Regions from separate parts of the Flintibacter sp. P01028 genome, predicted to be linked through region 2. Evidence: predicted binding sites of a transcription regulator. Region 2 holds the regulator's gene; each other region holds the start of a gene.
The links. The regulator HrcA, encoded in region 2, represses chaperone genes, less so after heat shock. The targets are predictions, from matches to a motif close to TGTTAGCACTCNNNNNNNNNGAGTGCTAACA.
Positions count from the first base shown of each region.

Region 1: the regulator HrcA is predicted to act here: its motif matches at 5,252-5,282, upstream of ACEVJK_RS02590 (Hsp20/alpha crystallin family protein).
Region 3: the regulator HrcA is predicted to act here: its motif matches at 5,479-5,509, upstream of htpG (molecular chaperone HtpG).

Region 1 covers NZ_JBHEVC010000001.1:526,873-536,354, forward strand. Annotated here, with positions in the region: gene ACEVJK_RS02575 (acyl-CoA dehydratase activase-related protein) at 1-2,655, shown strand, start outside; gene ACEVJK_RS02580 (2-hydroxyacyl-CoA dehydratase) at 2,777-4,108, shown strand; gene ACEVJK_RS02585 (2-hydroxyacid dehydrogenase) at 4,172-5,161, opposite strand; gene ACEVJK_RS02590 (Hsp20/alpha crystallin family protein) at 5,405-5,836, shown strand; gene clpB (ATP-dependent chaperone ClpB) at 6,023-8,617, shown strand; gene ACEVJK_RS02600 (amino acid ABC transporter ATP-binding protein) at 8,748-9,482, opposite strand, start outside.
Region 2 covers NZ_JBHEVC010000004.1:19,905-29,386, reverse strand. Annotated here, with positions in the region: gene ACEVJK_RS08845 (thiamine diphosphokinase) at 1-569, opposite strand, end outside; gene ACEVJK_RS08840 (cysteine desulfurase family protein) at 852-1,991, shown strand; gene ACEVJK_RS08835 (MATE family efflux transporter) at 2,021-3,409, shown strand; gene ACEVJK_RS08830 (MBL fold metallo-hydrolase) at 3,423-4,265, shown strand; gene ACEVJK_RS08825 (hypothetical protein) at 4,301-4,456, opposite strand; gene hrcA (heat-inducible transcriptional repressor HrcA) at 4,772-5,839, shown strand; gene grpE (nucleotide exchange factor GrpE) at 5,861-6,472, shown strand; gene ACEVJK_RS08810 (hypothetical protein) at 6,535-6,672, shown strand; gene dnaK (molecular chaperone DnaK) at 6,714-8,558, shown strand; gene dnaJ (molecular chaperone DnaJ) at 8,741-9,482, shown strand, end outside.
Region 3 covers NZ_JBHEVC010000003.1:329,132-338,613, forward strand. Annotated here, with positions in the region: gene murJ (murein biosynthesis integral membrane protein MurJ) at 1-359, opposite strand, end outside; gene ACEVJK_RS08400 (phosphodiester glycosidase family protein) at 563-3,445, shown strand; gene htpG (molecular chaperone HtpG) at 3,519-5,435, opposite strand; gene ACEVJK_RS08410 (PstS family phosphate ABC transporter substrate-binding protein) at 5,567-7,684, opposite strand; gene ACEVJK_RS08415 (GntR family transcriptional regulator) at 7,949-8,308, shown strand; gene ACEVJK_RS08420 (ABC transporter ATP-binding protein) at 8,305-9,030, shown strand; gene ACEVJK_RS08425 (hypothetical protein) at 9,030-9,482, shown strand, end outside.

The sequences.
Region 1 (9,482 bases), on a different contig from region 2:
GACACGGACGCGGTCATCGAACTGGGAGGGGAGGACGCCAAGATCATTTTCTTCGGCGGCTCCCTGGAGGAGCGGATGAACGGCTCCTGCGCCGGTGGTACCGGCGCCTTCATCGATCAGATGGCCACCCTGATGAACGTCACGGTGAACGAGCTAGATACTCTGTCCCTAAAGCATGAGAAGATCTACCCCATCGCCTCCCGCTGCGGCGTATTTGCCAAGAGCGATATCCAGCCCATCCTGAATCAGGGCGGGCGGAAAGAGGACGTGGCCGCTTCCATTTTCCAGGCAGTGGTGGACCAGACGGTGGCCGGTCTTACCCAGGGCCGGGAGCTGAAGGGCAAGATCGTGTTTCTGGGTGGGCCTCTCCACTTCCTCATGGGCCTGCGCCAGCGTTTTGTGGAGACTTTGGCCCTAGACGGTGAGCACGCCATCTTTCCCGAGGACGGCGACTGTTTCGCGGCCATGGGCGCGGCTCTGTGCGCTACCGACTATCAGCCTGTCCCCTTTGAGGAGGTGCTGAAAAAGCTGGCCGACAGCGCCGAGGCCACCACCCTGGTGGACACCATGCCTCCCCTGTTCTCCAGTCAGGAGGAGTACGACCAATTCAGTGCCCGGCACAACGCCAGCCGCCCCCCAGAGGTGGATATCCATACCTACTCCGGTCCGGCTTGGCTGGGCATCGACGCTGGCTCCACCACCACCAAGCTGGCCCTCATCACCGCCGACGGCGGCCTGCTGTATACCTATTACCACTCCAATCTGGGTAACCCCGTGGCCATCGTGCTGGAACAGCTGCGGACCATCTACGCCATGTGCGGTGACCGTATCGTGATCCGCGGTGCCGCCGTCACCGGCTATGGCGAGGACCTGATCAAAAACGCCTTCTCCTGCGACCTCGGTCTGGTGGAGACTATGGCCCACTACAAGGCCGCCGCCCACTTTGAGCCCTCCGTGGATTTCATCATCGACATCGGCGGTCAGGATATGAAGTGCTTTAAGATCCGCAACGGCGCCGTGGACTCCATCATGCTCAACGAGGCCTGCTCCTCCGGCTGTGGCTCCTTCATTGAGACCTTTGCCAAGGCTCTGGGCTACAACATAGCGGATTTCTCCAAGCTGGGACTCTTCTCCCAACATCCGGTAAATCTGGGCTCCCGGTGCACTGTGTTCATGAACTCCAGCGTCAAGCAGGCCCAGAAGGACGGGGCCAGCGTGGAAGATATCTCCGCCGGTCTGTCCACCTCCATCGTGAAAAACGCCATATATAAGGTTATCCGGGCCGCCTCCGCCGACGATCTGGGACAACACATTGTGGTCCAGGGAGGCACCTTCCTCAATGACGCGGTGCTCCGGGCCTTTGAGCAGGAGCTTGGCCGCAATGTGACCCGTCCTGTGATTTCGGGCATCATGGGCGCCTTCGGCGCCGCTTTGGCTGCCCGTGACCTGCACCTGGACAAGAGCCATCTGCTGGGCCGGGAGGCTCTGGACCGTTTCTCCCACACCGCCAGACCCGCTACCTGCGGCCTGTGCACCAATCACTGCTCCCTCACCGTCAACTCCTTTGACGGGGGGCGGCGCTTCGTCTCCGGCAACCGGTGCTCCCGTCCTCTGGGGGAGGAGCCCAGCCATCTGCCCGACCTGATGCGCTACAAATACGACCACCTCCGCTCCCTCCATGGAACGGGGCAGGGAGATGGCTCCAGAGGGAGAATCGGTATTCCCTTCGGCCTGAATATGTATGAGAACCTCCCCTTCTGGTTCGAGTTGTTCACACGACTCAATTTCCGGGTGGTCCTCTCCCCCCAGTCCAGCCGCAAGCTCTATCTCAAGGGCCAACGCACAATCCCCTCTGACACCGTGTGTTACCCCGCCAAGCTGCTCCACGGCCATGTGGAGGCGCTGGTGGAGGAGGGCGTGGACGCCATCTTCTACCCCTGTATGCCCTATAACTTTGACGAGGGTGTCAGCGACAACAACTACAACTGCCCGGTGGTAGCTTACTACCCCGAACTGCTGGCCGCCAACGTACCCGACCTGAAAAAGACCCGGTTCCTCTACCCCTACTTTGGCCTTCACCGCCCCAAGGATTTCGAGCGCAAAGCCAGCGAGTGGTTTTTCAACGAGTTTCAAATCCCTAAGCGGGAGACTGTGGCCGCCGTCAAAGCCGCCTATGCGGCCTACGATGCCTATAAGGAGGATCTAAGGGCCCGCGGCCGGGAGTATATCGCCCAGGCGCGGGCAGAGGGACGCCCCATCCTTGTGGTGGCTGGCCGCCCCTACCATATGGACCCGGAGATCAACCACGGTATCAACGATCTTATCACCTCCTACGGCTTTGTTCTGGTCACCGAGGATGCGGTGGCCTATCTGGAGGATAAGGCTCCCCGCCATGTTCTCAACCAGTGGACCTATCACGCCAGGATGTATAACGCCGCCCGGTATGTGTGCACCCAGCCGGATATGGAGCTCATCCAGCTGGTATCCTTTGGCTGCGGCATCGACGCTATCACCGGCGACGAGATGCGCTCCATCCTGGAGGACGGCGGCAAGCTGTACACCCAGTTGAAGATCGACGACATCAGCAACCTGGGCGCCGTCAAGATCCGCATTCGGAGCCTGATGGCCGCCATTGAAGCCAGAAAACAGAGTTGAGTATTTCTAGGTGTAAAGCTTGGAGATATTGTGTTCGTTGAAGGCGAACAGGTTTTGAATCACCCGGCGGAGCCGGACACTGAATCCCCGCTCTCCACTCTTTTCAGAAAGGGACTTTTTTATGGCAAAATTAGTTTATGACGAAACTGGCCGTCTGCTGTTCACCAAGGAGATGAAGGAGGAGTATACCCTCCTGATGCCCCAGATGCTCCCCGTCCACTTCGGCATGATGCAGAAGCTGCTGGAGTGTGAGGGCTACAAGGTGGATATGCTCACCACCAACCACCGGGGCATTGTGGATGAAGGCCTGAAATATGTCCATAACGACACCTGCTATCCCGCTCTGCTGGTCATCGGCCAGCTCATCGACGCGGTGAAGCACGGCGGCTATGACCCCCACAAGGTGGGCCTGCTCATCACCCAGACTGGCGGCGGCTGCCGGGCCAGCAACTATATCCACCTGCTGCGCAAGGCTCTGGAGAAAGCGGACATGGGCTATATTCCTGTGGTTTCCGTCAATCTGTCCGGCCTGGAGAAGAACCCCGGCTTTTCCTTGACCCTCCCCTTCATTCGCAAGGCGGTCTTTGCCATGATGTATGGAGACATCATCGTCAACGTGGCCAATCAGGTCCGCCCTTATGAAGTAGAGCAGGGAAAGACCGACGCCATGATCGCCCACTGGTCTCAGAAGCTGGTAGACGGCTTCCAGAGTGGGAAGGGCATGAGCCGAGGGCAGATGCGGGCTCTCTTTGACCAGATCTGCGCCGACTTCGCCTCCATCCCTGTCCAGGGTGAACCCAAGATTCGTGTGGGCGTGGTTGGGGAAATCTATGTGAAGTTCGCCCCCCTGGGCAACAACAATTTGGAGCAGTTCCTGCTCTCCGAAGGCGTGGAGCCCGTAGTCCCCGGCCTGACCGATTTCATTATTTTCAAGATTTACAACCGGGTGGCCGATGTGGATCTGTACGGCGGGAAGTGGATCAAGAAGGCCGCCTGCCGGGCCTTCATGTCCTATATCGAGGGCTGTCAGAAGGATATGATCGCCGCTCTGAAGAAGTCCGGCCGCTTCCGTGCCCCCGGCACCTTCCAGGAGCTCCACTCCCTGGTCCATGGCTATCTGGGCGACGGCAACAAGATGGGCGAGGGCTGGCTCCTCACCGCCGAGATGTTGGAGCTCATCCACTCCGGCACCAATAATATCGTGTGTACCCAGCCCTTTGGCTGCCTGCCCAACCACATCGTGGGCAAGGGTATGATCCGCAAGCTGAAGGACGAGTACCCCTACTCCAACGTGGTGGCCATCGACTACGACCCAGGCGCCACCAAGATCAACCAGGAGAACCGCATCAAGCTGATGCTGGCCAACGCCAAGGGCCTGACTCATCAGGAGTCCCCCGCGCCCAGAGCGCCCCAGCCTGAAGTGGCTCCCAAGCTGGCTCATGCCCACAGTTAAGCTTTCCCTCTCAACAAAAAAGGACCCGGTACAGTGGTGTACCGGGTCCTCTTTTCTTTTTTCTCACAGCCCATTGACGATAAAATTGGGCCGCTTCCCCTCCAGCACCAGCTGGGCCGAGGTCCACATATTGGTGTGGGCCCGGTGGAAGGAGCCGCCGGTATTGCCGCCCAGATGGGGCGAGTAGATGGCCCGATCCGCGACCTCTGGAGGGAGGTCCACCAGGGGGTGGTCAGCGGGAGTGGGCTCCGGTTCAAAGACATCCATAGCGATGGCACCCAGTCGGCCGTCGATGAGGGCCTGCCGGACGGCCAGGCTGTCCACCAACAGGCCACGAGAGGTGTTCACTAAAATGGCTCCCGGCTTGAACTTGTCTAGCAGAGCCTTGTCCACCATATGAGTGGTCTCCGGGGTAACTGCACAATGGAGAGATACAATGTCGCACCGGGACACCAGCTCCTCCAGTGGGAGATATTCCACGTTCAGCTCTTCCTCTACCTGGGGTAGACGGCGGTGGGCGGTGTAGTAGTACATCTTGCAGCCGAAGGGAGCCAGCAGCCTGGCTGTGGCGGTACCGATGTCCCCCAGCCCTACCAAGCCCACAGTGGATAGACCCAACTCCGGAGAGTTGGAGGCCATGACCGCCTCCTTCATCTCGCGTTGACGGCCTTCCCGAAGGGCGTTGTGGCCAGTAATACCGTGACGTAGAGCCATGAGCATGAGCATCACCGTATGCTCCGCCACTGAAGCGGCGTTGCAGCCTTTATTGTTGCACACAAAAATGTTCCTGGCCCTGGCCGCCTCCAGATCAATCCGGTTGTAGGCCACCCCCTCCGATTGAATCAGTTTCAGACCGGGCATCAGGTCCATCAGTTCTCCCGTCACGTCCACGATGGGGTCGGTGAACAGGATCTGGGCATCAGCGTTTTCCCGCGCCGCCTGTTGTGGGGACTGGTCCAGAGAACAGTAGGCCGTTTCAAAGGGCAGCTGTGCAACAAACTCCGGCATATAGGCCTCATAGCGTGCCTTCGGCCCTAAGATCAATACTTTCATGATTCATCCTCCCGGTCATTGATAAATTTTTTCCTCTGGGAAAGAATATAAATATTGTAGCACACTTTTTTGGTTGGTACAACACTCCAATATTAGCACTCAAATAATAAGAGTGCTAATATTTACAATTTATACACAAAGTGTGCAAGAACTGTTCACATTTGGACGATATACTAGGACCAAAGTTAAGTGAGGCAGGAAGGGCCGCTGAGATCGGACCCCCACCTCAGAAAGGAGTTTCTTATGATGTACAGTATGATCCCCTTTGGCCGCTATCACGGCGGTCTAGACACGATTTTTGATGACCTGGAGCGCAGCTTCTTCCCTCCCGCAAACCGCCAGCCCACCGCCTTTCGGACCGATATCCGGGATGAGGGTGACCACTTCCTTTTGGAAGCTGAACTGCCTGGCTTCCAAAAGGAGGATATCCATTTGGAGCTGAAGGAAGGCGTCCTGACCATCTCTGCCCAGCACGAGGAAAAGCAGGAGAAGCGGGACGACCAGGGCCAATACCTGTGCCGGGAGCGCCGGGTCGGCTCTTTTGTCCGCTCCTTTGATGCCTCTGGCATTCAGGAGGACGCTATCCGAGCCTCCTATGAGAACGGAGTGTTGACGTTGATTCTGCCTAAGATGGCTGAGATACAGCCTCAAAGCAGAAGGATCGCCATTCAGTGACCAGAAGGAAGGGCAGGCTTCAGAGCCTGCCCTTTTTTGGGGGTGCCGGTGTATACGCCAGCCAGCGAGCGTCAAATTTTTTCTTGCAAAATATCTCAGGTTGGTGTATTTTTGTTTTAGCAAACAATTCAGTCAAGTGCTAATTTATGACAATCTTGAAACCAAAGTTAAAGGAGGTTTCTTTTCATGAATATGGATCGATTTACTCAAAAATCCCTGGCCGCCATCCAGGGGGCCAGGGACATCTCCCAGGAATACGGCAATCAGCAGATCGAGCAGCCCCACCTGTTGCTGGCCCTGGTCAGTGACAACGAGGGGTTCATTCCCCAGCTGCTCGCCGCTATGGGCATGACTGTTCCCAGCTTTGAGGCGGCAGTGAAGGGTGAGGTCCAGAAACTGCCTAAAGTGTCCGGGTCCGGCCGGGAAGCGGACAAGGTCTATGTGTCCCAGGATGTGGACAGGGCCCTCCGCGGCGCGGAGCAAGAGGCCCAGGCCATGAAGGACGAGTACATCTCAGTGGAACACATCTTCCTCGGTCTGCTGGCACAGCCTGACAGTGCCTTAAAGGAGTTATTCCGCACCTACCATGTGGACAGGGAGAAGGTGATGCAGGCTCTGGCCAGCGTCCGCGGCAACCAACGGGTGACCTCGGACAACCCGGAGGATACCTATAACGCCCTGAAGAAATACGGCACCGACTTGGTGGAGCGTGCCCGCCAGAACAAGCTGGACCCGGTCATCGGCCGGGACGATGAAATCCGGAATGTCATCCGCATCCTTTCCCGTAAGAGCAAGAACAACCCTGTGCTCATTGGCGAGCCCGGCGTGGGCAAGACCGCCATCGCTGAAGGTCTGGCTCAACGGATTGTCAAGGGAGATGTGCCCGGTTCCCTGAAGGACAAGACGATCTTCTCCCTGGACATGGGCTCCCTTGTGGCCGGGGCCAAGTACCGGGGGGAGTTCGAGGAGCGGCTGAAGGCCGTCCTCAACGAGGTCAAAAAGTCCGAGGGCCGCATCATCCTCTTCATTGACGAGCTGCACACTATTGTGGGCGCTGGCAAGACTGAGGGCAGTATGGATGCAGGCAACCTGCTCAAACCCATGCTGGCCCGTGGCGAGCTCCACTGCATCGGCGCCACCACTCTCAACGAGTACCGGCAGTATATCGAGAAAGACGCCGCCCTGGAACGTCGGTTCCAGCCCGTGATGGTTAACGAGCCCACAGTAGAGGACGCTATCGCCATTCTCCGGGGACTCAAGGAGCGGTATGAGGTGTACCACGGGGTCAAAATCACGGACGGGGCTATCATTGCCGCCGCAACCCTGTCCAACCGCTATATCACCGACCGCTTCCTGCCGGACAAGGCCATCGACTTGGTGGACGAGGCCTGTGCCATGATCCGCACCGAGATGGACTCCATGCCCACTGAACTGGACATCATCCAGCGGAAGATCATCCAGCACGAGATTGAGGAGGCCGCCCTGAAGAAGGAGACCGACAAGCTGTCCCAGGAGCATCTGGCTGAGATTCAGAGGGAACTGTCCGATATGCGGGAAGAGTTCAAGGCCAAGAAAGCCCAGTGGGACAACGAGAAGGGGGCCATCGGCAAGGTACAGAAGCTGCGGGAGGAGCTGGAGGCGGCCAACGCCGCCCTGGAGAAAGCCCAGCGGGAGTACGACCTGGAGAAAGCCGCCGAGCTGCAATATGGCCGCATCCCGGAGCTGAAGAAAGCCCTGGAGGCGGAGGAGAGCATCGCCAACGAGGGCAAGGCCCGCTCTCTCCTGCGGGACAAGGTCACCGAGGAGGAAATCGCCCGCATCATTGAACGCTGGACCGGCATCCCGGTGGCCCGGCTGATGGAGGGGGAGCGGGACAAGCTGCTCCACCTGGAGGATATCCTCCACCAGCGGGTGGTAGGACAGGACGAGGCAGTGAGGTTGGTATCCGAGGCTATCCTGCGCAGCCGGGCCGGGATCGCCGACCCCAGCAAGCCCATCGGCTCCTTCCTGTTCCTGGGCCCTACCGGCGTAGGTAAGACCGAGCTGGCCAAAACTCTGGCCGAAGCCCTGTTCGACAGCGAAAAGAACCTGGTGCGCATCGACATGAGCGAATATATGGAGAAATTCTCCGTGTCCCGGCTCATCGGCGCCCCTCCGGGATATGTGGGCTATGAGGAGGGCGGCCAGCTCACGGAGGCGGTGAGGAGAAAGCCCTACTCCGTCATCCTTTTTGATGAGGTGGAGAAGGCTCACCCTGACGTATTCAATATATTACTTCAGGTATTGGATGACGGTCGTATTACGGACAGTCAAGGAAGAACGGTGGACTTTAAGAACACCATCATCATCCTAACCTCCAATCTGGGCAGCCAGTTCCTGCTGGACGGCATCGGCTCAGACGGTGAGATTAGTCAGGAGGCCCGGAACCAAGTGAGCGAGCTGCTCAAGCGGTCCTTCCGCCCGGAGTTCCTCAACCGTTTGGATGAAATTGTGTTCTACAAGCCGCTGACAAAGGATAACGTCACCCATATTATTGACCTTCTGGTGGCCAATCTGAACCGCCGCCTGGCGGATCAGCAGCTCACCGTGGAGCTGACTGCCGACGCTAAGTCCCATATCATTGACGCGGCTTATGACCCCATCTACGGGGCTCGCCCCCTGCGCCGCTATCTCCAGCACACAGTGGAGACCCTCATCGGTCGAAAGATCATAGCCGATCAGGTAGAGCCTGGTGCCCATCTGTCTGTTGATGTCAGGGATGGCCAGTTGACTGTGCTTTGAGTTTTCGATTCCTCATTTCATCAGGTCGATTTGCCCCTAACAGCTCCAAAGATAGGAATTTCCCCCATATTTATCCCCAAAAACAGAGGAGGGGCACAGCCGCGGCTGTGCCCCTCTTCTATTTTTCCATTCAGCTCTCCGCATATCGGGCAAGAAACTGGCGGGTCCTCTCCTGCGCAGGGTGCTCAATGACTTGGCGGGCAGGTCCCTGTTCCACGATGACGCCCCCATCCATAAAGATGACCTGGTCAGCCACATCCCGAGCAAAGGCCATCTCATGGGTGACGATGATCATGGTGGTCTTTTGCTCCGCCAGGGAGCGGATAACCTTCAACACCTCGCCGGTGAGCTCCGGGTCCAAGGCAGAGGTAGGCTCGTCAAAGCAGAGAATATCCGGCTTGAGAGCCAGCGCCCGGGCGATGGCCACCCGTTGCTGCTGGCCGCCGGAGAGCTGGTGGGGATAATGGCCAGCCCGGTCGGCTAACCCCATCCTGCCCAACAGTTCCCGGCCATCTTTCTCAATCTGGGCGTAGATCTCCTTTTTTTTCTCCTTAAAATCGGGACGTTCCCTGGCCAGAAGCTGGCTGGCTAGGGTCACATTTTCCAGCGCGGTGTATTGGGGAAAGAGGTTAAATGACTGGAAAACCATCCCAAAGTGGAGCCTTTTCTTGCGGATCTCGCTCTCCCTCTGGGTAGAGGGGTCAGCGGCGTCAAAAAGGACCTTATCCTGGACCAGGATCTGTCCCTGATCCGGGGTTTCCAAAAAATTTAGGCAGCGTAGCAGCGTGGTCTTTCCGCTGCCGGAGGAGCCGATGATGGCTAGGGCCTGGCCCTGCTCCAGTTCGAAGCTGATGTCCTCCAGCAC
Region 2 (9,482 bases):
CCCAGAAACTCATTGCTGACCCCAATGGGGAAACTGCCCTCCATTTGATACTGGTCCAGCGGAAATTTGAGCCCAGTGAGGGTGACCCCTTCCGCTGTGCCGCTGTTGCAGAACACAGATAGATAGCCAGACATGGAAGCGGGGAAGGTGAGGGAACTGTTCCGGAGGGCGGTGGCCGCTGTTTTTTCGCCTGCCAGGAATCCGTGGGCCCCTTGGGTAGTCAGCCAGTCCAGCAGCTGGAGGTTGCCAAGGGTGTGCTCCAGCCGGCCGCCCACGCCGCCCAGCAGAACGAATCGCCGGTAGCCCAGCTCCAGACCCTTACGAAGAGCGTAGACCATGTCAGTATCATCCTTCTCCGCTGGGAGCTGGATCACGTTGGGATGGGAGGGGGTGCGGCCCAGGGAATCAAAGTCGCCCACCACAAGGTCAGGCGTGACGCCGTAGGCCATCAGGGAGTCATAGCCACGGTCGGCGGCGATGACGTAGTCCCCCGGAGCGGGGTAGGGGCGCAGAGAGGGGGACAGGGACATGGCCCCCACCACATAACAGATGCGTTGGTTATTGGTCATGATAAAACCTTCTTTTTCAGAGAGCATAAGAGGCCCGGAGAAGACCGGGAGAACCCTTGAGCGATTTTTTCTCATTATACCACAAAGAGGTCTCCTTGTGGAGAGTATATTCCTGGAGAAGAAAAAATAAGTGTATCCAGGGAAGTTGTGCGGATAGGACCGATATAGAGAGAAAGTCCGGCAGCCCACTGGTCAGAGCCGGTCTACGCCGCCTTGACTTTCCTCCAGGCAGACGGTAGAATGAAGGATACTTTGAACAGATACAGACTGGGGTGGATCAGGATGATACATTATTTGGATAATGCGGCCACCACGCCGGTGCGGCCGGAGGCGGTACAGGCGGCGGTAGAGGCGATGACCAAAGGCTGGGGCAACCCCTCGTCCCGGTATGAACTGGGGACCAAGGCGGCCGCCCGGATGAAGGAGTGGCGGGGGAATGTGGCCCAAGCCCTGGGCTGCCTGCCGGAGGAGCTGTTTTTTACCTCCTGTGGCACGGAGGGGGACAACTGGGCCATCCAGTCTGCCCTGGAGGTCAATCGCCGCCGAGGAAAGCACATTATCACCACCGCCATCGAGCACGCCGCTGTGCTGGAGCCCTGCCGGGAATTGGAGCGCCGGGGCTATGAGGTGACATACCTGGAGCCGGACCGCCAGGGTAACATCACTGCCGCCCAGGTGGAGGGGGCGATGCGGCCGGACACGGCGCTGGTCTCCATGATGCTGGTTAACAATGAACTAGGCGCCATCCTGCCTGTGGGGGAGGTTGCCCAAGTCATTCGGAGGACTGGCTGCCCGGCTCTGCTCCACTGTGACGCGGTGCAGGGATTTTTGAAAATACCTTTTTCCCCCAAAAAACTGGGTGTAGACCTGCTGACAGTCAGCGGGCACAAGATCCACGCCCCTAAAGGGGTGGGGGCGCTCTATGTTCGAAAGGGGCTGAAGCTGCCTCCCCTGATCTGGGGCGGGGGGCAGGAGGAGGGCCTTCGGTCGGGTACTGAGGCCACAGCTCAGATCGCGGCGTTCGCCGCCGCCGCCCGGCTGGGGCGGCAGACTCTGGAGGAGGACATGGCCCATATGGCCCGGCTGAAGGAAGAAACCGTTCGGCGACTGGCGGAGGAAGTGCCGAAGGCGAAGCTGCTGGCCCAGGGGGGCGCTCCCCACATCCTAGCCATCTCCCTGGTGGGTTATAAGAGCGAGGTGGTGGTCCGCTTCCTGAGTGACCGGGGGGTATATATCTCCTCCGGCTCCGCCTGCCACAAGGGGAAACCCAGCCACGTCTTTGCCGCCCTGAAACTGCCCAAGGGGGAACGGGACGGGGTGCTGCGGATCAGCTTTTCCTACGATACCAAGCAGGAGGACGTAGACGCCTTAATTGAGGGATTGAAAGGGGCATCGGAGAAGCTGTTCCCATCCCTGTCCTGAATGAGAAACAACGAAAAAGGAGCGTTTCCATGTTTGCCTATATGCGGAGAGGACCGAATTTTTATAAGGAGGTCGCTGCTCTGGCCGCGCCTATCATCCTCCAGGATATGATCACCAGCACCCTGAGCATGGCGGACACCTTTATGGTGGGGCTGCTGGGGGAGGAGCCGATGGCGGCGGTTACCCTAGCCAATATTCCACTGTTTGTAGTGCAGCTTTTTATTTTTGGAGTGCAGAGCGGCTCCACGGTCCTGTTGAGCCAATACTGGGGCAAACAGGACATGGAGTCTATCAATCGAATCTATGGGATGGCCCTGTGGCTGGTGATGGCAGTATCGTCTCTGTGCTCGGTGATTCTGCTGATCTGTCCGGTAGAATTTCTCAGCCTCTTTGGCAACGACCGGGCGGTGGTGGAGCTGGCCGCCCAATATGGCCGGCTGGCGGGGCTGTCCTATGTATTCAACGCCTTTTCAATGACTTATATTGCAGCCTTCCGCAGTATGGAGCATCCCCAACTGGGAATGTACATTCTGGCTACCTCTATGGCAGTGAATACCTTTTTGAACTGGGTATTTATTTTCGGAAATCTGGGAGCGCCCGCACTGGGAGTTCAAGGGGCGGCTCTGGCCACCCTCATCGCACGCGTTTTAGAGGTTGTCATCGTGGCCTGTCACATGGCTAGGAATCGGATCTTCCGGGTGCGGTGGAGACTGGTCCTGCGGCCAGGAAAGCGGCTGGCCCGTCAATTTCTGATGTGCAGTGGGCCAGTGGTGCTGAATGAAACCCTGTGGGGGCTAGGTACCTCTATGTATCCCACAGTCATGGGACATATGGCGGGCAGCACGGAGATACTGGCCGCCTATACACTAGCAGGAAATGTAGAGAAAATATGTAAGGTAGTTTCCATGGGACTTGCCTCTACCGCGGCGATTATCATTGGCCGGGAGATCGGTGCCGGACATAAGGACAGGGTATATGGAGTGGGACTCGCCCTGAACACCTTGGCCGCCGTAGGAGGCGCGGCGCTGGGATTGGCCCTGTGGCTGGTACTGGTTTTCCTGGCGCCTACCTATGTGTTCCCGCTGTTTAAGCTCTCGGCAGGAGCGGCGGCCGCGGCCACTATGATGATTACTCTCCAGGCGGTCATCATGCCGCTGAAGGATTTTAACAGCGTGAATATTGTGGGAGTCCTCCGGGGAGGGGGAGATGTGCGGGCCACTACGCTCATTGACATTCTCCCGCTCTGGCTGGTGGCAGTGCCTATGGCCGCTATATGTGGGCTGGTGTTGAAGACGGGGATCTTTTGGGTCTACCTATCCCTGGGGGTAGAGCAGTTTTGTAAGTGCGTCGGGGGAGTGTGGAGATTAAGGAGCGGCAAGTGGATTCGAGACTTGACCCGCTCTGGAGCACTGGAATAAGGAGGAACAGGACATGAAAGTTGCCGTATTAATGGAAAATACTGCCCAGGAGGGATGCGGTCTGGTGCCGGAGCACGGCCTGTCCCTGTATATCGAATATCGGGGGAAGAGGCTGCTGCTGGATGGGGGCGCCTCAGGACGGTTTGCCGACAACGCCCAGAAGCTTGGGGTGGACCTGGCGGATGTGGACCTGGGGGTGCTGTCCCACGGCCACTATGACCACGCCGACGGCCTGCGCCGGTTCTTCCAGCTCAACCAGAGAGCCAAGGTCTATGTCCGCCCCCAGGCCGGAGGGCCCTACTTCTCCATGACAGAGGAGGGACCCAAATTTATTGGCGTCCACCGGGATATCTGGGAGGGGGCCAGAGAGCGGCTTGTCCCAGTACCGGGACCTATGGAGCTGCTGGAGGGCGGGTGGCTGCTGCCCGACGGTCCAAAGGACCCGGCCTTTATGGGAAAGGCGTCTAACCTGGTCTGCAAGCGAGGGGAGGATGACTTTTTCCCGGACGATTTCAGCCACGAGCAGTCCCTGGTGCTGGAGGGGGAGCGGGGACTGGTGGTCTTCAACTCCTGCAGCCATGGGGGCATCGTCAACATCGTGCGGGGCGTGTTGGACCAGCTGCCCGGAAAGCGGGTGCACGCCGTGGTGGGCGGACTGCATATGTATGCCAAGGGGGGGACTGGCATGAACTGCTCGCCGGAGTATGTACAGTCGGTGGCTGACGCGCTGAAGGCCCTGGGGGTGGAGCGAATCCTGACCGGCCACTGCACCGGACAGCCAGCCCTGGAGCGGCTGACGGAATACTTCGGTCCCGGCTGTCAGGGACTGTATACCGGCCAGGTGTTTACCCTATAAAAAAGAAACATGACCGCCTGTCTATGGACAGACGGTCATGTTGTTTTCTCCTCTAAGGTGGAGAGATATTGGAGCAGAATCGTTTCCACCAGGTTGGAGAGCGAGCGGTTCTCCAGCTGGGCCTGGGCGCGGAGGCGTTCTACCATGTCCTCATGAAAACGAAAGCTGTAATTCTTTTTTTCGATTCCCATAAAATCACCTCATATCTAGTGTAATACATTAGAAACATTTGTCAAGAGCCGGAGCTCTTAGCAGCAAAAGATAGAAGATGCAAAAAATTGGCGGGATTCATTTGTTTACAACAAATTCATAAAGTGCCTATTGACAATTCTGCCCCCCGGTGGTACATTATCTTTAGCACTCAGGAGTATTGAGTGCTAACGAAATGATCAAAGCGCAAGCAGGCCGGCATGAGGATATAAGACGAAGGGTCCGCGGAGCGGAGCTGTCTTGAGCCGGAACGGCCGGAAGCGCATGCCGAGATAAAAGGAACAGGGGGGGGAAACATGGAGCTGACGGATAGAAAAAGACGGATTCTTCGGGCCATCATTGAAACCTATATCGCCACCGCCGAGCCTGTGGGGTCGAAAATGGTAGCGGAGCGGGCCGGACTGGATGTGTCCAGTGCCACCATCCGGAACGAGATGGCTGATTTGACTGATATGGGCCTTTTGGAGCAGCCCCATACCTCCGCCGGACGGGTACCCTCCGCCGCGGGCTACCGGCTGTATGTCAATGAGTTGATGGGTCATCAGCAGCTGACCATGCAGGAGACTCAGCGTATCAACGAGGCGCTGAACCTGAAGATGGAGGAGCTGGATCGAGTGATCGACCGGGCGGGAAAGGTCCTATCCCAGTTCAGCGACTATCCTGTATTTACCATGGCCGCCCCCGCGGAGCGGATCACCGTCAAACGCTATGACCTGCTGAAAGTGGAAGAAAACGCCTTTATCGCCGTGGTCATGACGGACAACTCCATCGTTAAAAATAAACTCATCCATATCCCTGAGGAGGTTTCTGACACCCAGCTCCAACTGCTCTCCGCGGTTCTGAACAGTTCCTTCGTGGGACTGACCCAGGAGGAGATGGAACAGACCTTGGACAAGATGGAGACCCGCACCGCTCCAGGCGCCTTTGAGCTGATTGCCCTGGTGGTGGACTTCGCGGTGGAGATCCTGTCGGAACAGAGCAGCCAAAAGGTCCGAACTACCGGAATCACTCACTTGCTGGAACACCCGGAATACCGAAGCCTGGACAAGGCTAAACCTCTGATGAACTATCTGGCCGAGGAGAAGGATGTGGCCCGGCTGCCTGTGACAATGACCGGCGGCCAGAACATGAACATCCTGATCGGGCCGGAAAATGTCAGTGACGCGCTGAAGGACACCAGTGTGGTCATGGCCAGCTACGACATTGGAGAAAATATGAAGGGCGTCATCGGAGTGGTTGGACCCACCCGGATGGACTACGCCAAGGTCACCGCCCGCCTGTCCTATTTTGCCGACAGCCTGACCCGGATGTTCGGCAAGGGAGAGTTACCCCCGGCAGAGAAAACAGATACACAGGAGCCATAAGCAGGAAAGGAGCGCCGCATCGTGAGCGATAAAAATAAAAAGAAGCAGGCCCAGCCTGAGCAGTGTCAGGAGGATATTCGGAAGGAAGAGGCTGTGGAGCCTGAGGAAGAGGCTGTTCGCACGGAACAGGAGGAGAAAGGGGGGCCCCAGGAGGCCGGCGAGGCCGCCCAGGAGGACCAGAAATCAGGGGAGGCACCCAAGGAGGAGCCCTCCGGAGAGGGGACCGCACCCCTCGACGACCGCTTTCTCCGCCTGGCCGCGGAGTACGACAACTACCGAAAGCGGACCGCCAAGGAGAAGGAGTCCATCTGGAACGACGCCAAGGCGGATACCGCCGCCGCGTTTCTTCCCGTCTATGATAACCTGGAGCGGGCCTTGAAGCAGGACACCGCCGACGAAGCCTACAAAAAAGGGGTGGAGATGACGATGAACCAGCTGAAGGAGATCCTTTCCAAGCTGGGCATCACTGAGATTCCCGCCCTGGGCCAGCCCTTTGATCCGAATCTCCATAACGCCGTTATGCACGTGGAGGATGAGAGCTTGGGCGAGAACGTAGTGGCCGCCGTGTTCCAGGCCGGCTTCCAGTGCGGCGAGAAGGTCATCCGCTTCGCCATGGTGCAGGTGGCCAATTAGGGGAACGGAACCGAGGTGTGCGGCTTATTTTCAAAAGCCGATGGGATTAAAGGAGGAAAACAGTGAAAAGAAATCAGCCCTGCAAGCAGTGCTGTAAAGCGAAAACCTGTGATGCTGTATCCTATACCCTGCTGCTCGCTGGGGGCCTGCTGGCCTGGTGCGCCGCACTCTACGCCATCGGGCCGCTGTTCCTATTTTAACTTTGTAAACATGAATGTCATATATTTAGGAGGAATGAATTATGTCTAAGATCATCGGTATCGATTTAGGTACGACCAACAGCTGTGTAGCGGTCATGGAGGGCGGCGACGCTGTCGTCATCCCCAACGCCGAAGGCAACCGCACCACCCCCTCTGTGGTGGCTTTTTCCAAGGACGGCGAGCGTATGGTGGGTCAGGTGGCCAAGCGCCAGGCCATCACGAACCCCGACCGGACCGTCATCTCCATCAAGCGTGAGATGGGCTCCGACTACAAGGTGAACATCGATGGCAAGAAGTATACCCCCCAGGAGATCAGCGCCATGATTCTGCAGAAGCTGAAGGCGGACGCCGAGGCCTATCTGGGCACAACAGTCACCGAGGCCGTCATCACAGTCCCCGCCTACTTCACCGATGCCCAGCGCCAGGCCACTAAGGATGCTGGTAAGATCGCCGGCCTGGACGTGAAGCGGATTATCAACGAGCCCACCGCCGCTGCTCTGGCCTACGGCGTAGACAAGGAGACCGCCCAGAAGGTCATGGTGTATGACCTGGGCGGTGGCACCTTCGACGTATCCATCCTGGATATCGACGACGGCGTCATCGAGGTGCTGGCTACCGCTGGTAACAACCGCTTGGGCGGCGACGACTTCGACAAGTGCGTCATGGACTGGATGGCCGCGGAGTTTAAGAAAACTGAGGGTGTGGACCTGACCGGCGACAAGGTGGCCATGCAGCGCTTGAAGGAGGCTGCTGAGAAGGCCAAGATCGAGCTGTCCGGTGTCACTTCTACCAGCATCAACCTGCCCTATATCACCGCTGATGCCACCGGCCCCAAGCACTTGGACCTGACCCTGACTCGGGCCAAGTTCGACCAACTGACCGCTCACCTGGTGGAAGCCACCAGCGGCCCTGTGAAGCAGGCTCTGTCTGACGCCGGACTGAGCGGAAGCGATTTGTCTAAGGTCCTGATGGTGGGCGGCTCCAGCCGTATTCCCGCGGTTCAGGAGATGGTAAAGAAGCTGACTGGCAAGGAGGGCTTCAAGGGCATTAACCCCGACGAGTGCGTGGCCTTGGGCGCCGCTCTCCAGGGCGGTGTGTTTACCGGCGACGTGAAGGACCTGCTGCTGCTGGACGTCACCCCCCTGTCCCTGGGCATTGAGACCATGGGTGGCGTGATGACCAAGCTCATCGAGCGTAACACCACTATCCCCGTAAAGAAGAGCCAGACCTTCACTACCGCCGCTGATAACCAGACCTCCGTAGAGGTCCACGTTCTCCAGGGCGAGCGTGAGATGGCCCAGTACAACAAGACCTTGGGCCGCTTCCACCTGGACGGCATCGCTCCCGCACGCCGGGGTGTGCCTCAGATCGAGGTTACCTTTGATATCGACGCCAACGGCATCGTGAACGTGTCCGCCAAGGATATGGGTACCGGCAAGGAGCAGCATATTACCATTACCTCCTCCACCAATATGTCGAAGGACGACATTGATAAGGCAGTCAAGGAGGCTGAACAGTTCGCCGCCGAAGACGCCAAGCGGAAGGAAGAGGTGGACATCCGCAACAACGGGGACCAGATGGTTTATCAGACAGAAAAGACCCTGGAGGAGATGGGCGATAAGATCCCCGCTGGAGATAAGGGCAAGGTGGAGAGCGCGCTGAACCACCTGAAGGAAGTCTTGAAGGGAAATGACACCCAGGCCATCAAGGAGGCCACCGAGGCTCTGACGAAGGAGTTTTACGCAGTTAGCGAAAAGCTGTATGGCCAGGCGCAGGCCGGCCAGCCCGGCCCCGGCCCCGATATGGGCGGCGCCCAGGGCGGCAGCGCCGCCGGCCCTGATGTGGTCGATGCGGACTATGAGGTCGTGGACGACGATCAGAAGTAATAGAAATCTATGGTCCGCGCGGGCGGGGCGTCGCCCCGCCTGCGCGCCGTTGTGCCTGTTCAAAAGAGTGAAGGGTAAAGAGTGGAGAGTGAAGATATGGTCATTCACTCCGGGCATATACGCCGCAGACCTTATCTCCGCTCTTCACGTTCCACTCTGAACTCTGAAACAGAGGTGATATCATGCCAGAACAGAAACGAGATTATTACGAGGTCTTGGGCGTGTCCAAAGGGGCCTCGGACGAAGAATTGAAAAAAGCGTACCGTAAGCTGGCCAAGCAGTACCACCCCGACATGAATCCGGGGGACAAAGGGGCAGAGGCTAAATTCAAAGAGGTCAACGAGGCGTATGAGGTCCTGTCCGACAAGGAGAAGCGGGCGAAGTATGACCAGTTCGGCCATGCGGGGGTAGACCCCAATTTCGGGGGTGGCGGCGGCTTCGGCGGCTTCGATATGGGGGACATCGACCTGGGAGATATCTTTGGCTCCTTCTTCGGCGGCGGCTTCAGTGGCTTTGGTGGTCAGCAGCAGAGAGCTAATGCCCCGCAAAAGGGAGAGAGCCTGCGGGCTAATCTCTCTGTCACGTTTGAGGAGGCCGCTTTCGGCTGCGAGAAGGAGCTGGAGCTGACACGGACTGAGATGTGCGATGCCTGCCATGGCTCCGGCTGTGAGCCGGGCACCACCGCCGAGACCTGCCCTGACTGCCGGGGGACCGGCGTGGTTCGGATTCAGCGGGGGGCGGGCGGCTTCGCCTTCTCCACCACCGCCCAATGTTCCAAGTGCCGGGGGACGGGCAAGCTGATCCACTCCCCCTGTAAGGTATGTGGCGGCGCCGGCAGTGTGCGGAAGAAAAAACGCATCACCGTTACCATTCCTGCCGGGATCGACGACGGACAGGCGGTTTCTCTGCGGGGCCAGGGCAATG
Region 3 (9,482 bases), on a different contig from region 2:
TAGTCGGCAAAGAGGGCCACCAACGGCTGGGGAAAGGCCATCCCCGCCAAGGTAAGAACGCCGGTGAGCAGGGCGATGATGGTAATAAAGCAGCCCGCGAAGCGGTAGGCCTCCTTCTTTCCCTTCTGTTCCAGATACTCGCTGAACACCGGGATAAAGCAAGCGGCGATGGCCGAGGCGAATACCGCGTCAAAGAATACCCGTGGGATTCGGCTGGCGGTATAGAAGGCGTTGGCCTCCATACCCATACCGTAATGCACGGCCAGCAGGTGGTCCCGGTACAGTCCCATCACTTTTCCCAGCAGAGTGATGGCCATAACGGCGCTGATCGTCCTTGTGGCGCTGTGCCGATCCTCCAAGGCTTCTTCCTCCGTTCCCTGCGCAATATTAGTACAACTGATTTATTGTACACCAAGAATATCCCTTTTTCAACCATCTGATCCTGAACGATTTGTAAACATCTCCTTTCCCGCAACTTTCTTTCTTTTTCCATTGAATCCGATTTTTGTGTCTGCTATAATAGGCCATATTCAATCGGTTTACATATTACAAAGGAGTACCCATGAAAAAACATACCGTCAGATCCCTATCCCACCGGGCGGCCGCCCTGGTCCTAGCCCTGGCGCTGGCCCTCCCCACCGTCTATGCCCACGCTGGGGAACAGAAGCTGCAGACCTCCATCGACCTGGTGGATGGTCTGACTTACCGCAACACCATCACCGACAACAGCGAGCGCCGGGTGGAGAGCTTTTCCCTGGAGCTGGAGAAGGACAGCGACGCCTACCCCATCCTGCTTCAGGCTGCCGGCACTGTTTACGGCGCCGCCACCATCAACCGAGCTGTCACCTATGCCCAGGAGCTGGGTTACCACGTACTAGGCGCGGTAAACACCGACTTCTTCTCCACCGCCTCCGGCGTGCCCATCGGCATCGTCATCGAGGACGGTGTCTACAAGTCCAGCCCGGAGCACGAGGACGCCATGATCATCACCGATGGTCAAGTCTCCCTGGTAGATGGGCCGTCGGTATCCCTCACTCTGGTCAACCAGCGGGACAACAGCACGGTGAAGCCCTCCCACCTGAACAAATGGCGCAGCGAGTCAGGGGGCATCTACCTGCTCAACCAGGACTTCTCCGCTGTGTCCACCCGTACCTCCACCCCTGGCTGGTATGTACGGATGGCTCTGATGGAGGAGGACGAGCCCCTCACGGTCAATAGCACCCTGGAGCTGGAGGTGACGGAGCTGCTCCAGTCTGACCAGCCCCTCGCCATTGGCGATGGGGAGTACATCCTTACCGCCGCCGATGCCTCCGGCTATCTGTCCGTCTTTCAGTCCTTCCAGGTGGGCGACCGGATCACCCTGACCACCTCCTGCGAGAACGAGGCCCTATCTCATGCCCAGTGGGCCGGAGGTGTGGGGGACATTATGGTGTGGGACGGCCAGCTTACCGACTCATCCCAGTGGACCTATGCCAAGGACGGCCGTCAGCCCAGGACCGCCCTGGGCATGAAGGAGGACGGCACTCTGCTGGTCTACGCCGTGGATGGCCGCCAGTCCGGCTACTCCTCCGGCCTGTCCCAGAAGGATCTGGCGGAGGAGATGATCCGGCGGGGCTGCGTCTGGGCCGTCAATCTGGATGGGGGCGGCTCCACCGCCATCTCCCTCTGGCTGCCGGGACAGACGGGGCCCGCTGTTCTCAACCTGCCCTCTGACGGCAAGCCCCGAAGCTGCGCAACCTATCTGCTGCTGGTCACAGACCAGGAGGGGGACGGCCGGCCAGACCGGCTGGCCCTGACGCAAAACGGCCTCACCCTTCTGACGGGCACCTCCCTCACCCTGCCGGATGCCGCTGTGCTGGACGAAGGGCTGAACCTTCTGGACCGAGAGCTCCGTGACCTGACCATCACCTCCAGGGAGGACCTGGGCGAAGTGGAGGACGGGGTATACACCGCCGGCGACAGGGCCGGCACCGACACCCTCCGTCTGCGCTCCAGGGACCTGGATGTAGAGGGAGAGGCCCAGATCCATGTGGTGGACCACCTGACTGAACTGGTCATTTCCAAGGAGGGCAGCGCCTCTCCCATCACTTCTCTGTCTGTTGAGCCTGGAGAACAGGTCCAACTGGCCGTCACCGGCAGTTACTGGGGCCGCACCGCCCTCCGGGACTGGACCGCCGTCACCTGGACCACAGAGGGGGACGTGGGGACCGTGGATGAGAACGGTCTGTTCACCGCCTCCAAGACTGGGGGCACCGGCTCCATCACCGCCTCTGCTGGCGGAAAGACCCAGACCATCGCAATTTCCATGACCAATGTCCATACCGATGTGACGGAGGACCACTGGGCCTATACCGCCGTGGATTACTGCTACACCCACGGCATCGTGGGCGGCATCTCCGCTACTGAGTTTGGCCGTGACCTCCAGATCCGCCGAGGCGATTTCATGCTGATGCTGTACAATGCCATGGGCAAGCCTGCCGTCACCCAGGACTGCACCTTCACCGATGTAGCTCCCACTGATTACTACTATACCGCCCTGTCCTGGGGCCAGAGCGTAGGCCTAGCCTCCGGCACCGGGGACGGCGCCTATTCTCCAGGCGCCCCCATTACCCGGGAGCAGGCTTTTACCATCTTGCGCCAGGTCCTTCCTCTGCTGGGCAAGGACTGCCCAGACGCCAGCTTGTCTGTTCTGGACCAGTTCGCCGACCGTGACCGGATCGCCGACTACGCCAAGGGACATACCGCCACTCTGGTCGCCCAAGGCGTGATCAGCGGCAAGGGCGACGGCATCGATCCCCAAGGCTATCTGACCCGTGCCGAGATGGCCGCCCTACTCTATAAGGCCCTCACCTACACCCCCATTCAGGATGTGCCCACCGGCCCGGAGGAGCCGGTAGATCCCGTGGAGCCTGAGGAGCCGGTGGACCCAGAGGGCCCCGTCGATCCTGAGGAGCCCATAGAGCCCCAGCTCCCCGACCCCAGCCAGTATACGCTGACCCTGGACCACAACGAGGTCACTCTAAAGTCCGGTGAGAGCGTCCCGCTCACTGCCTCCCTCGCCCCGGCCTGGGAGGGAGCGGAGATCTCCTGGACCAGCAGCGATCCCTCCGCCGCTCCTGTCTCCTCCAAAGGCGCGGTGACCAACCTTTACACTGGGACAGGCACCGCCTCTGTCACCATCACGGCCAGCTGGAACGGCCTGTCCGCCAGCTGTACCGTTCTCTGCCAACAGGCTGCCCAGACCGGCACGGTCACTGACGCGGAGCTGGGTCTTAACGTCCGCTCTGGCCCAGGCTCCGACCGGCCCGTCATCGGCGGGCTGGACAACGGGACCTGTGTGGTAATTCTGGGCCAGGAGGCCGGGTGGTATCAGGTCCTCTATCTCAACCGGGCCGGACAGGCCGCCATCGGCTATGTGTCCGCTGACTACTTGACTGTGAATTGACGGGCCCTCCAAACAGCAGAAAGCCAGCCATGGAGCAAACCTCCATGGCTGGCTTTTTCTTATCGTTTCGTCCTTAGACCATCAGAGAGCAAACCATCTGGGCATACTCCGCCGGGTCCTCCAGAGGCAGGCCCGCCATCAGCAGGGACTGGCCGTAGAGCAGCTTGGCATACTTGGCCACAGTATCCTTATCCCCAGCGTCCACCGCCTTCTTGATGGCGGCGAAGGGGGCGGCATCGGGGTTGAGCTCCAGTACCCGGTCGGCCTTGGGGTGGTCGCTCCCCTCCAGCTTGCTCATATACTTTTCCATCTCCAAAGAAACAGGGCCGTCGGCTGACAGACAGCAGGCGCCAGACTTCAAGATAGAGGAGACGCGGACGTTCTTCACCTGGTCGCCCAAGGCCTCCTTCACCGCCTCCAGCACATCCTTACCCGCTTCGGCCTTCTCTTCGGCCGCCTTCTTCTCCTCCTCCGTCTGGGGGAGGGCGTCCTCATCGCTGACAGATTTGAACTGCTTGCCGTTCACCTCACCCAGGGCCTTCATGACAAAGTCATCCACGTCCTCGGTGCAGTACAGGATCTCATAACCCTTGTCCATGATGCGCTCCACCTGGGGCAGCTTGGCGATCTTGTCCACGCTCTCGCCGCAGGCGTAGTAGTAGTAAGGCTGGTCCTCAGGCATGCGGTCCTGATAGGCGGCCAGGGTGGTGTTCTTGCCCTCCTTGGAGGACCAGAACAGCAGCAGATCCTGAAGCATCTCCTTGTGAGCGCCGTATTCCGCCACCACTCCGTATTTTAGCTGGGTGCCGAAGGCGGCCCAGAACTTCTCATACTTCTCCCGGTCTTCCTTTTGCATCTTCAGCAGCTCGGACTTGATCTTTTTCTCCAGGGCGGTGGCGATAACCTTTAGCTGACGGGTGTGCTGCAGCACCTCCCGGCTGATGTTCAGGGAAAAATCGGCGGAGTCCACTACGCCCCGCACGAAGCGGAAGTGGTCGGGCAGCAGGTCGGCGCACTTGTCCATGATGAGCACGCCGGAGGAATAGAGCTGGAGCCCCTTCTGATACTCCCTTGTATAGAAGTCGTAGGGTGTCTGGGCGGGGATATAGAGCATGGCCTTATAGGTCACAGCCCCCTCAGCACTGGTGTGGATGACGGCCAGGGGATCCTGCCAATCTCCGAATTTCTCCTTATAGAAGGCGTTGTACTCCTCCGGCTTCACCTTGGACTTCTGCCGCTGCCACAGGGGGACCATGGAGTTGAGGGTCTTCCACTCCTTGACGGTCTCCCATTCCGGTTTGTAGTCCTCGGGGGCGTCAGCGGGCTTGTCCTTCCTCCTATAGTCCTCTACCTCCATGACAATGGGATAGCGGATATAGTCGGAGTATTTCTTGATAAGCTCTTGTAATTTATAAGTTTCCAAATACTGGTCGTAGTTCTCATCCTCGCCGCTGGCCTTGATATGCATGATGATATCTGTACCGGGGGCGTCCTTCTCGCACTGGGTCACAGTATAGCCGTCGGCCCCGTCAGACTGCCACATCCAGGCCTCCTCGCTCCCCCAGGCACGGGAGATAACGGTGACCTGATCGGCCACCATGAAGGCGGAGTAAAAGCCCACGCCGAACTGGCCGATAACGTCGATCTTGTCCGCGGCCTTGTCGTCTTCGGCCAGTCCGGCCTTGAACTGGCCGGAGCCGCTGCGGGCTATGGTGCCCAGGTTGGATTCCAAATCCTCCTTGGACATCCCGATGCCGTTGTCCGAAATGGTCAGGGTGCGCATCTGCTTGTCCGGGACGATGGTAATTTTCAGGTCCTTCCGCTTTACTTCTACTGTGTCGTCAGTCAGCGATTTGTAAGCCAGCTTGTCCTCGGCATCGCTGGCGTTGGAGATCAGCTCCCGGAGAAAGATCTCCTTATGGGTATAGATGGAGTTGACCATCAGGTCCAGCAGCCGCTTGGATTCGGCCTTAAACTGCTTCTTTGCCATGATTTTCTGCCTCCGTATATGAAAAATTTTTTGAAAACAAAATGGTTAGCACTCGTTATATCCGAGTGCTAACCATATGATAGCGCAGTCAGGCGGAAAATGCAATAGGGTTCAAAAATTATTTACAATTCTCAGCCGGCGGGCTCTTGGGCCTCTCCGCCCCGGTCCCCCAGGGAGAACCAGGTACGGAACACACAGGTACCGCTCTCCGGCTCATAATAGGCCGTATAGTTCCGGCAGCGCAGCTCCAGCAGGGGACCGGACAGGGAGAGCCAGCTCTCCTCCTCCCCCTCCAGGGTGCAGGACAGCTCTCCTTTCCAGTCGTAGATGTTCCACTGTCTGCCCTGGTCCTTCCGCACCGCCAGCCAGCTGGCCTCATCCCCCTGGAGGGCCTCTACCTGGCCGTCCTGGGCGGGCAGGACCTCCTGTCCGTTCAGCAGGGACACAGCGCACCGGTCCCCCTGGGTATCGTTGAAGATCACCCGGTCCCCGCCGGTCACATAGGGAAATTCCTCCTCCGGCAGGGGGGAGGGGAAGGTAAAGCTGTCCGTCCCATAGGTGAGAGTGACCTGGCCCTGGCCGTCTGTTTTGCTGTCCCACCAGAGAGTGTCCTGATATCGCTTCTGTATCCTATCATACCAATCCTGAGCAGCCAGAGCGGTCACTTCTCCCGTTTCCGGGTCCAAAAAAAGGGCTTTATCCCAGTTCTCTCCCCAGCAGCCCAGGAAAAATCCGCCATCGTACCACTGGGCGGTTTCATATGCATCGCCGGTAAACCAGGGGAAGCTCTCCGGGCGGGCGATGCCAAGCTGGTCCCATGACCAGGAGGCCTTCTCTGTTCCATCCTCCTGACGCAGCAGATAGAGCTTGTGCCCATCCCCCGCGAAAATACCCACCGGAGTTCCCTTAACACCCCAGTACCTAAATTCAGTGACCCAGCTCCCGTCCTGCGCTGCCAGGGCGATAAGGGCGCCGTTACCGGGGCTGCCCCGCTCCGGGTCCCCCTTCTCCAGCTCCCACACTGGAAGGGTCTGGCTGTCCCCGGCGTCATCTGTATAATACAGCCGGCTGATCTCGCTACACACCGGGTCCATGACCACCTTGCCGCCAGTGGTCATCAGCCCTATCAGCGTTTCCGGCCAGTTGTCCGCCTGCCAGGAGAAGTAGCCCGCCGCCCCCTCGAAGGGGACGAGCTGACCATACTCCTGGCTGGGGCGAAGCTGCTCCACACGCTCCTGATACCAGCGGCCGCCAATATCAGGCAGAGGCTTTTCCTGCTCATCCAGCTTTGACCAGTCCACCTCTACCGGGATAAGGGGCTCCCCAGCGTCAGAGGCGGGGACATAGCCCAGCTCCTCCGCCAGCCGCCGGCCATCTGGCCCCAGCAGCCAGTCATACAGTATATGGGTGGGGTCGTCCTGGGGCCGGTCCTTGGCCATGGCCACATAGTAGGGGTTTAAAAATGGGTACTCCCCAGCCTGAATGGCCTCGGCCGAGGGGGACACCCCGTCGATGGTCAGCACCTTCAGCCCCTTGGCCATCTCCATATCATTGGCGTAGTAGTACACGGTGTAGCCGATGGCGGAGGGTGAGTTGTCATATTCCCGCACCGCCTCCAGAAGCCCCATCATGGAGTCGGGCACCCAGGCTTCCGGGGCATCCATCATCTCCAGACCGTCCATAACCAGCTTCTCCATCAGAGTCTGGCTCCCAGCCTCGCTGTTGCGCTGGAAGGGGATAATGTCCAGGTCCTCTCCTCCCACCTCCTTCCAGTTGGTGATCTGGCCGGTGTATATCTTTCTCACCTGCTCGGTAGTCAGGCTGTCCACCGGATTGTCCTCGTTGACCACAAACACCAGCGCGTCCGTGGCAAAGGGAGTCAGCAGCCACTCCCCCTCCTGTTTCAACTCCTGGGCCACCTCTGGGGCCGGCTCGGCGGCCAACAGCAAATCAGCGGCACCTGCCATCAAATTTCGGTACGACTGGGTGGTCCGGGAGAACTGGACCAGGTCGGCCACCTGCTCCCGCCCCTCCCCCAGCAGCACCGCGCACATGGCCTGGGCCATGGGCGCTGTGGAGGTGGAGCCATCCAGCCGGGGCAGGCTGTCTCTGGTGAATACAAAGGGGGCCGCCGTGCCAGGGGCGGACACATCCCCGACCGAGGTGTCGGTGCCCGGCCTTTTCGGTCCGCAGGAAACCAGCAGGGCCAGCGACAGCAGGGCGGGCAGCAGTTTTTTCCATTGTTTCATTGTAATCCTCCTTATCAAACAAGGCGTGTCCTGTTTGGAACCTCTTTTTCCAAGCCCTCGACTAAGGGAAAATGCAGGCATGATACACTATTATACCGCCTACTCCCAGAAAAACATCTCTATTTCCTTTCAAAGCGGCTACAAACCCGTTACATAGGTAACAAATCAGAATAGACACAAATTTTTTATTTTGGGCTTGACAAATCCCTCAGAATGTATTATTGTACTAATCACTTAATACAATAGTACAAGGAGGGAGCCTCTATGGAATGGAAACTCAATGACGACCGGCCCATCTGGCTCCAGCTGGCCGAGCAAATGACCCGGCGCATCATCACCGGGGTCTATCCCCCTGGGAGCAAGCTGCCCCCAGTGCGGGAGCTGGCGGCGGAGGCGGGGGTCAACCCCAACACTATGCAGCGGGCCCTGGCCCAGCTGGAGCAGGACGGTCTGGCCAAGGCGGACCGGACGGCGGGGCGGCTGGTCACCCAAGACACCGCTATACTGGATGCGGTACGGAGGGCGGAGGCCCATGTGGTCGTCAACCAATACTATCACGCCATGGCAGAGCTGGGCTACTCCCAGCAAGAGGCCACGGCGATGCTGAAGGAGGAGCATACATGAGTGAACATTTGATCGTCTGCCGGGGGCTTTCGAAAGCCTACGGTCCAAAGGTCGCCCTGTCCGGAGTGGATTTGGAAGTGGGCCGTGGCCGGATCGTTGGGCTGCTCGGCCCCAACGGGAGCGGGAAAACCACGCTGATCAAGCTGCTGTGCGGTCTGCTGCAGCCCACCACTGGCACCCTAGAGATCAATGGCCAGCATATCGGTCCCGCAACCAAGGCCCAGGTAAGCTATCTGCCCGACCGGATGTACTTTGCCGACTGGATGAAGGCCACCGACCTGTTTGACCTGTTCCGGGACTTTTACCAGGACTTCGACTATGATAAGGCCCTTGCCATGTGCCGCAGTCTAGGCGTGGAGCCGAAGGATCGGCTGAAATCCATGTCTAAGGGCACCAAGGAAAAGGTCCAGTTGGTGCTGGTCATGGCCCGGAAGGCCCAGCTCTATCTGCTGGATGAGCCCATCGCCGGGGTAGACCCAGCTGCCCGTGACTTTATCCTGCACACCATTTTGACCAACTACAACGAGGATGGCACTGTCCTGATCTCCACCCATCTGATTGCCGATATTGAGAAGGTGCTGGATGAGGTGATCTTTCTGAAAAGTGGCAGGATTATGCTCCACAGCACAGTGGACGACATCCGGGAGCGGCAGGGCAAGAGCGTGGACGCCCTGTTCCGCGAGATTTTTAAGGCCCAGCCCCTGGAAGGAGGTCTGTACTAATGTTCGGCAAACTTTTGAAATACGACTTCCGCTCCATGTGGAAAACCTTCCGCATTGTCTGGCCCGCTGCCCTCATCCTGGCTCTGGTCAACCGCTTCACTCTCTTCGGCACCACCAACCCCGGTGAAAGCGCCTTTGGCCAGTGGGTAAGCGTCATCTCCATGGGTCTGTTCATAGGCGTGTGTTTTACCTTGGTCATTCTGTCCGCCGTATTCGTCCTCACCCGGTTTTACAAGGGCCTTCTGGGAGACGAGGGCTATCTGATGCACACCCTCCCCGTCAAGTCCTGGCAGCTTGTCCTGTCCAAGCTGATCTGTGCCCTTGCCACCACCGTGGTCAACGGCATCGTGGGTTTTGCCGCAATGTTCCTGATGATGCCTCTGGACTGGGAGGAACTGTTTGACACTGAGCTGTGGCAGACCATCTTTCGCAGCCTGACCCAGCATCCCGAT